2 regions of the Lysinibacillus sp. A1 genome follow, and region 1 is predicted to be linked to the other one. Evidence: predicted binding sites of a transcription regulator. Region 1 holds the regulator's gene; the other holds the start of a gene.

Evidence for each region. The regulator LexA, encoded in region 1, represses DNA repair genes until DNA is damaged. The targets are predictions, from matches to a motif close to CGAACATATGTTCG.
Region 2: a site for LexA is predicted at 2,138-2,151, ahead of ruvA (Holliday junction branch migration protein RuvA). Genes of this name have one in related genera too.

Annotation. Positions count from the first base shown of each region.
Region 1 covers NZ_JSZM01000012.1:585,125-589,346, forward strand. Annotated here, with positions in the region: gene PI85_RS12310 (DUF2339 domain-containing protein) at 1-8, shown strand, start outside; gene PI85_RS12315 (A24 family peptidase) at 269-1,021, shown strand; gene PI85_RS12320 (gamma-glutamyl-gamma-aminobutyrate hydrolase family protein) at 1,056-1,778, shown strand; gene lexA (transcriptional repressor LexA) at 1,883-2,500, opposite strand; gene PI85_RS12330 (LysM peptidoglycan-binding domain-containing protein) at 2,664-2,981, shown strand; gene PI85_RS12335 (recombinase family protein) at 2,978-3,643, shown strand; gene def (peptide deformylase) at 3,662-4,222, opposite strand, start outside.
Region 2 covers NZ_JSZM01000007.1:1,730-5,951, forward strand. Annotated here, with positions in the region: gene PI85_RS04680 (transcription repressor NadR) at 1-71, opposite strand, end outside; gene PI85_RS25155 (LysM domain-containing protein) at 213-1,214, shown strand; gene PI85_RS04690 (phosphotransferase) at 1,249-2,082, shown strand; gene ruvA (Holliday junction branch migration protein RuvA) at 2,194-2,814, shown strand; gene ruvB (Holliday junction branch migration DNA helicase RuvB) at 2,833-3,837, shown strand; gene queA (tRNA preQ1(34) S-adenosylmethionine ribosyltransferase-isomerase QueA) at 3,855-4,222, shown strand, end outside.

The DNA of each region.
Region 1 (4,222 bases):
GGAAATAAATTGAAGAGATTCCAATGATTTTTGGAATCTCTTTTATATTGTGCTAAACTGATACTACTCTTACTCTACTCCTTCTTTTTTTGTACCGTATGACTTCAAACCTTTTATGAAATATTCTTCAAATACATCTCTCATTATCAATGTCCATTGTTGAATAACATTCGATACGTGGATTGCTGAGCAAGACTACAATAATTATATGAATAGGCGCATCATACTTATTGTGTATGGGCGCCTATTGGTTTAGGAGGACATAAATTTGGAAATGGCTTATACAATTATCATTTTTCTAGTTGGTCTAGTCTTTGGCTCTTTTTATAATGTAGTTGGCTTACGTGTGCCGCGGAAGGAGTCTCTTGTATATCCCTCCTCCCATTGTACGAGCTGTCAGAGACAATTGACGGCTCTTGATATAGTGCCAGTATTGTCTTATCTGTTTTTAAGAGGAACATGTCGAGGCTGTGGTTTTAAAATTTCTTGGCTATATCCAGCGATAGAATTGTTAACTGGGGGATTATTTGCCTTTGCTTATTTGGAGCTAAACTGGAGCTTAGAATTTATAGTAGCTTTATCGTTTATCTCATTGTTAGTCATTATAGTTGTTTCAGATTTTACCTATCTGTTAATTCCAGATAAGATTCTATTATTCTTTTTGCCTTTTTTGGTCATAGGACGTGTACTGTCACCTTTAACACCTTGGTGGGACAGCCTAGTGGGTGCACTCGTTGGTTTTGGCATATTATACAGTATTGCGGTTTTATCGAAAGGTGGAATGGGAGGGGGAGATATTAAATTCTTCTTTTTAATTGGTCTCGTTCTCGGCACTATTCATACGCTGTTGACTTTATTTTTTGCCGCTTTCATTGGTATGATAATCGGAATAGTTGTCTTATTAAAGCGTAAACAAGGAAGACAAACACCTATTCCCTTTGGTCCATCTATTGCATTAGCCGCTACGATTGTTTATTTCTACGGAGATTCGTTCATCAATTGGTATTTAGGTTATTGGTAAGTGTTTAATCTTCAATTCTGTGGAGGGGAATCAAGTGAAGCCGATTATTGGAATTACAGCTTTTGTAGAAGATGATTTATCAGCTCATTTAAATGCTGCTTACAGCAAAAGTGTTATTGAGGCGGGCGGTATCCCCCTTATTATTCCGTTAGGTGTGGAGGAAGATGCTGCTCAAATTTTAGCCCTTACAGATGGCTTATTGCTCTCTGGAGGCTATGATGTACATCCTTTCCTATTTGGAGCGGAGCCTTCACCAAAGCTAGGTAAAATTCATCCAGCTAGAGATGCCGTGGAATTAGCATTAATTGAGGCTGCATTTGTACGGAAAATGCCTATTTTCGGCATTTGTCGGGGTATCCAAATATTAAATGTTGCATTAGGTGGGACGTTATATCAGGACATTGATAGTGACCATTATAGTACGAAGCTAATCAAACATATGCAACAAGCTGGTAGGTCAGTAGCAACGCATTATGTACAAATTATTGCGGAGAATTTATTAGCTACTATTCTGGAACAAGAGAAAATTGCCGTCAATTCTTTTCATCATCAGTCAGTGAATGTACTAGCGGAGAATTTAAAAGTAGCGGCGAAATCAAGTGATGGCATTATTGAAGCAGTGGTGCACGAGGATTTACCATTCTGTTTGGCTGTGCAGTGGCACCCAGAGGAATTGGCTATAGCGGGAGATCAGCATGCACAAAAGTTATTTGCAGCGTTTGTTGAAGCAAGTTTGAAATTTAAAAAAGAGGCATAGAGAGGTCATTGTAAAAAGAATCCAATAGTTTGTGGATTCTTTTTTTGCGTAAAAAAGAGGATATATGCTCAGTGAAGGAACACAATCCTCAAACCCTCATTTAATTAATGTACACGGCGATAAAGACCAACAACTTGTCCCAAAATTGATACTTGATCGACGATAATCGGTTCCATTGAAGAATTTTCAGGCTGTAAGCGGAAATGGTTTTTTTCCTTAAAGAAGCGTTTTACAGTAGCTTCATCCTCAGCTGTCATGGCTACAACAATGTCTCCGTTAATGGCTGTTGACTTTTGCTTTACGATCACTAAGTCACCATCTAAAATTCCCGCTTCAATCATCGATTCACCCATAATTTCTAGCATGAATAACTGATCCTCACTCGTGCCATATGTATCTGGCAGTGGGAAATACTCTTCAATATTTTCGATAGCTGTAATAGGAGAACCTGCTGTAACCTTCCCTACAAGTGGTACATGGATGACATGTTGCTTTTGGATAGATTCCTCAGGCTCAAGAATTTCAATAGCACGTGGCTTTGTTGGATCTCGACGAATAAAACCCTTTTGTTCTAATCGAGCCAAATGACCATGAACAGTTGAACTTGAAGCAAGTCCAACAGCTTCCCCGATTTCACGGACTGATGGCGGATACCCTTTAGCTCGTACCTCGTCTTTAATGAACGCTAATATGTCCTCTTGTCTTTTCGATACTTTTTTCATGATTGCTCACCTCTTTTTTCTAATATCAATCTTCTTATTTGATAGTATAACAGAATGCGAACACGTATGCAAACATAGGTTCGAAAAGTGTTTGACAAAAACGTTTGTTCGCTTTATTATGAGAACATACATTCCGAACAAACATTCTAGAAATGAGGTTATAATGATGACATGGTTAAAGAAAAATACACATATCACTATATTATTAGGTGCTTGCTTACTCTTAGCAAGTTACCTTTACATCACTGATCCGGGGGATGTTAATTACGCTGAAATTCAAATCGAACATGGGGATAGCTTGTGGTCGTTAGCAGAACAATACCGTGGTAAAATGAGTAAAGAAGATTGGATTAAGCTTGTCAAATCAGAAAATGAGTTAGCAGACATTAAAATCGTGGCAGGTAAATCTCTAGTCATTCCAGTTTTGAGTGATCAAGCCAGTCCCATCAAAACTATTGAAATTGCGAGAAACGAACAATGAAAAATAATCAAATGACGGCTGTTGTCTATTGCCGAGTAAGTACTGAAAAAGAAACGCAAAGCTCCTCATTAGAGCGCCAACAAGAAGAATTAGTGCGCTATGCTAAAGAGCAAGGCTATGAAGTAAAGGGTGTTTTTAAAGATAAGCATAGCGGTTATGATGTTGAACGCGAAGGCTTACTGGAAATGCTTGATTTTATAAAAGAGAAGGAAATAAAAGCTCTTTTTGTACAAGATGAAACTCGTTTAGGTCGTGGAAATGCAAGAATGGCAGTATTGCATCTATTACAAAAATCAGCAACAGATGTTTATTCGATGCGTGATGCAGGACCAGTCCAATTAAACGAAATGGATACGATGCTACTAGAGATTTTAGCAATTGTAGAAGAATATCAACGTAGAATCCATAATGCAAAAATTCGCAGAGGTATGCGTCGTGCTGTGGAAAATGGCTATCGCCCTGAAAATAATCTATCCAATCGTGGCAATCCACATGGTCAGGAGCGGAAAGAACTGCCTGTTGATGAAATTGTGAAGCTACGTAATCGTGGTTTTACCTTTGAGGAAATTTCCATTACGCTTAGAGGACTAGGCTTTGAGGTAAGTAAGGCAACCGTACATCGCCGATTCCAAGAGCATCAAGAAAGATTAGCAGGCAAATAATATAGCCCGCTAATTTTTTTAATACAAGCTTTCGATAATAACATTTTTGGGTAGTTCAAAAGGGTTATCTTTATTAATTCGATCATAAAACATAATGCCGTTTAAATGATCGATTTCATGCTGTACAACGATAGATTCATAGCCTTTTAAAGACATCATAAATTCCTGTCCATCAATATTATAGGCTTTTACTTTAATTCGTTCATATCTTGGTACAAAACCATGAACAGGTCGATTAACAGACAGACACCCTTCCCCCTCAGGCAAATAGATCATATTAATAGAATGGCTCATTACTTTTGGGTTTATGAACATCATTTCGTGTTTTTGGTCGTGATCCTCAAAAAATACAGCAAACATTCTTTTATCAACGCCAATTTGATTGGCAGAGAGGCCACTACCAGGACGGAGTTTATACTTTTTTATTAAAATCGGGTCTTGGCTGTTTTTTAAATATTGAAGCATAGATAATAATATATATCGGTCCTCTAAGGGAACTGGTATGGCAACGTCTTGCGTTTGTTTTCGTAATAGGACTGAGTGTTCTTTTACAAAATCTTTCATAGTAATCATGTAATC
Region 2 (4,222 bases), on a different contig from region 1:
ATAGGTGCTTTACTTTTTTGTAATTGCGCTAATAGTTGCAGTCGGCGTTCCTCGCCTAACATTTTTTTCATAAGAGATCACCTCTGCCCGTAATAATGGAAACAGTATTCCCTATAGGTTAGTGTACCATGAAGCATTTCTAACTTGTTGAAATTTTTGTATCCAAATGGAACATTGAACATATGATACGTAGAGAGGAAGGGAGGAAAAAATTGCGTATTCATATTGTTCAAAAGGGAGACACATTGTGGAAGATTGCGAAAGAGTACGGCATTTCGTTTGAAGATTTGAAGCGGCTCAATGTCCATCTTGCCAACCCAGATTATATTGTCCCGGGCATGGAAATTATATTGCCTGAAAAAATAAACAAAGAGCCACATAGAGAGTCACATAAAGAAATGCCAAAAAAGGAATCACAAATGCATAAGGAGACACCTAAGGAAGTTCCGAAAAAAGAGGTACAAAGGCCAATGCCACCACCACCAATTGTACCGCCAGCTCCAATGCCAATGCCAGAGCCACAAATGATTCCAATACCTATACCAATGCCTATGCCAATGCAGATGCCACAACAACCGATGTGGGTTCCACAGCCTGTAGAAATGAATTGGCACCAACAATTAGTCATGCCACAAATGGAGCAAACAGTCACAACACCACCACCAGTACAAATCCAACCAGCGCCACCGCCACCACCACCTGTAGCGAAGCCAATGCCACATCCAATGCCACAACCAGCACCACCGCCAATGCATATCATGCCACATATGCCTGCTGTACCACATTGCTCAAGCTGCCATCAACCAATTTATCATCATCAAATGTGGTGGCCGATGCCAATGCAGCCACAGGCCGAGCAGTATATGATGCCGCAGCAGCCGATGTCCTTTGAGATGCCAGAAAATAAAGTGGGCGGGATGGAAGACTTCTTGGAGTCCACATCACCATTTTTCCACACGCCTAATCAACAAATGCAGCCACAATTTAATATGATGCCTGAAATGAACATGGGTAAATCATGTGGCTGTGATGCACAACCATGTGGCTGTCAATCACAACCGATGCCGATGCCAATGCCTGCATGGCAAATGGATCCATGTCATTGTCCACCACCACCATGTCCAACGCATTGTCCACCGCCGTGCCCGTCATCAGTAGGACCTTGGATGTCACCGCATTATTTCCCAGGCGGGATGACGCCTTATCGATGGTGAAAAAGCGTATATTGTCGAAGAGGTAAAATCAAATATTTGGAAATATAGATATCGATCGAATACTTATTTTGTCAAACGAGCAAAACAACTAGAGATTGCAGAGAAGGTAAGAACAATTCATCGCCAGCTAGGTCGAATTGAACCTAACCTTATCCTACCATTAGTCCGGAGTGATGATGAGCAGCTCATAGTGCAAGAATGGCAAGAAGGAAGCCATGGTGCCAATTTTACTCATAAAAAGGATCGGAAGGAATCTCTTCAACTACTAATAGCCTTACATGACACATATAAAAAAATCGCTTGGCAACGCTTGCCTGGCTTGCATACCTATTCACAACTTTTAAAATGGCAAATGCGTCATATGCGTTTTAAAAGCAGAAGAAATGAGTTTCGGGCTTTCTTAACGAAAGAAGAAATCGATCAAATTTTGCATTATAGTGATAAATCGCTGCAGTTAATTGCCTTGGAGGATGTAGCTGAAAAAGAAATTACACTATTGCACGGGGATGTTGTACATCATAATTTTTTATGGTGCACGGACGGACAATTGCGTTTAATTGATTTTGATTTGGCGCATCTTGGAGAAGCTGATGACGAATATATTTTATGGTTGCATCGAGTACTACCTGCAGTCGATTATGATTTAGCTAAAGTCTTTGCGGAGTTACCAGAGCTGAAACGACTTGATAAAAGAAAGCTTCATCGTTTAAAATACCCGAATGAACTGTTGCGAGAATGGCTTTTTGCTGTGGATTTGCCACTTGATCAGCAACTAGTATTTTTAGATTATTTAGTACCATTTACTAAACGAGCCCTCACCTATTGGCCAAAACTGTGGTACGATATTGATAGATTTGTGAAGAAATGACCGTCATTTGGCGGTCATTTTTGTCTTGAACAGCGTTTTGGATACTACTTTCTGTCGAGCATTCGTTCGCTATATGCTATAATCGAAGACGATGATTGTGAGGGAATATAGATGTATGATTATTTAAAAGGACTAATTACTCGTATTACACCAGAATATATTGTGCTAGAACAACAGGGGATTGGCTGGCAATTGAATACACCCAATCCGTTTGCATTTCGAACATCAGCACTAGAACAACAAATTTTTGTTCATTTACATGTACGAGAGGACGCACAAATGCTTTACGGTTTCCCGAATCTAGATCAACGTGAGCTGTTTCGTAAGTTAATTTTAGTATCTGGAATAGGTCCAAAGGGGGCACTAGCTATTTTAGCGACTGGCAACCCACAGCAGGTTATTAGTGCGATTGAACGGGAAGACGAAACGTTTTTAGTGAAGTTCCCTGGAGTAGGTAAAAAAACCGCACGTCAGATGATATTAGATTTAAAAGGCAAGCTAGGCTCTTTATTAGAGACAATTGAACTGCCGAGTACAGAAGATGAACTGCCATTGTTTGGCGTTAATGCTTATAAACACGAATTAGAAGAAGCGATACTTGCTTTAATGGCACTTGGTTATTCTGAAAAGGAGCTCGAAAAAATTCGCCCACAGCTTGAGGATAACGACAAGCTTGAAACGACAGATGCCTTTATGAAACAAGCGTTACAACTATTATTAAAATTAAAATAAGAAAAGGAGGGAAGAGGCATGTCTGAACGTATGATGGCTAGTGAGGCCAGTGGCTATGATGAACAGTTTGAATTATCTTTACGCCCACAAAGGTTAGCCCAATACATAGGGCAACATAAAGTAAAGGAAAATTTACAAATTTTCATTGAGGCAGCAAAACTTCGGCAGGAAAGTTTAGACCATGTGTTGTTATATGGACCACCAGGGCTTGGTAAAACAACATTGGCTGCTGTTATAGCAAATGAGATGAGTGTCAATGTTCGCATGACAAGTGGTCCAGCAATTGAACGTCCAGGAGATTTAGCTGCGATTTTAAGCTCACTAGAGCCTGGTGATGTTTTATTTATTGATGAGATTCATCGACTACCTCGTGCCATTGAAGAAGTGTTATATCCAGCAATGGAGGACTTCTGTTTAGATATTGTGGTGGGAAAAGGTCCTGAAGCACGTTCTGTACGACTTGACTTACCTCCCTTTACCCTTGTAGGTGCTACAACAAGAGCTGGTGCCTTATCAGCCCCTCTGAGAGATCGCTTTGGTGTATTATTACGCTTAGAGTACTATGATGATATTTCTCTTGCTGAAATTGTTGCTCGCAGTGCCCATTTATTTGAGGTAGAAATTGAGCAAATAGCAGCAATGGAGATGGCGAGACGTTCTCGTGGTACACCTCGAATTGCCAATCGCCTATTGAAACGAGTACGAGATTATGCACAAGTGCTTGGAGATGGTATGATAACGGAGGGTCTTGCAAAGCAAGCTTTAGAGCTGTTACAAGTGGATCCAAGAGGGCTTGATCATATTGACCATAAACTTGTCACGAACATGATTGAGCGCTTTCGAGGAGGTCCTGTGGGCTTAGATACGCTTGCGGCATCAATTGGTGAGGAACGGGTGACGATAGAAGATGTCTATGAACCCTATCTCATGCAAATTGGGCTTATTCAACGCACTCCACGAGGAAGAGTGGCGACACATTTAGCCTACGAACATTTTGGATATGAGTATCCCCAACAAACATAAAGAAGGAAGTTTTTTTCATGCGTGTAGAAGATTTTGATTTTGAATTACCAGAGGAGCTTATTGCCCAAACACCATTAGTAGACCGTACAGCTAGTCGATTAATGGTTGTGACACCTGGCTCAAATGAAGTAGAGCATCACCATTTTGCACATGTCTTAGATGAGCTACGTGCGGGAGATTGTCTGGTGTTAAATGATACAAGGGTCTTACCGGCTCGCTTAATGGGTGTAAAAGAGGAGACAGGCGCCCATATTGAGGTATTATTACTGAAGCAATTGGCAGGTTCAGACGAGTGGGAAACACTTGTAAAACCAGCAAAACGCGTAAAAGTAGGGACAGTTATCACATTTGGAGATGGCTTGCTAACAGCTACTTGTACAGGTGA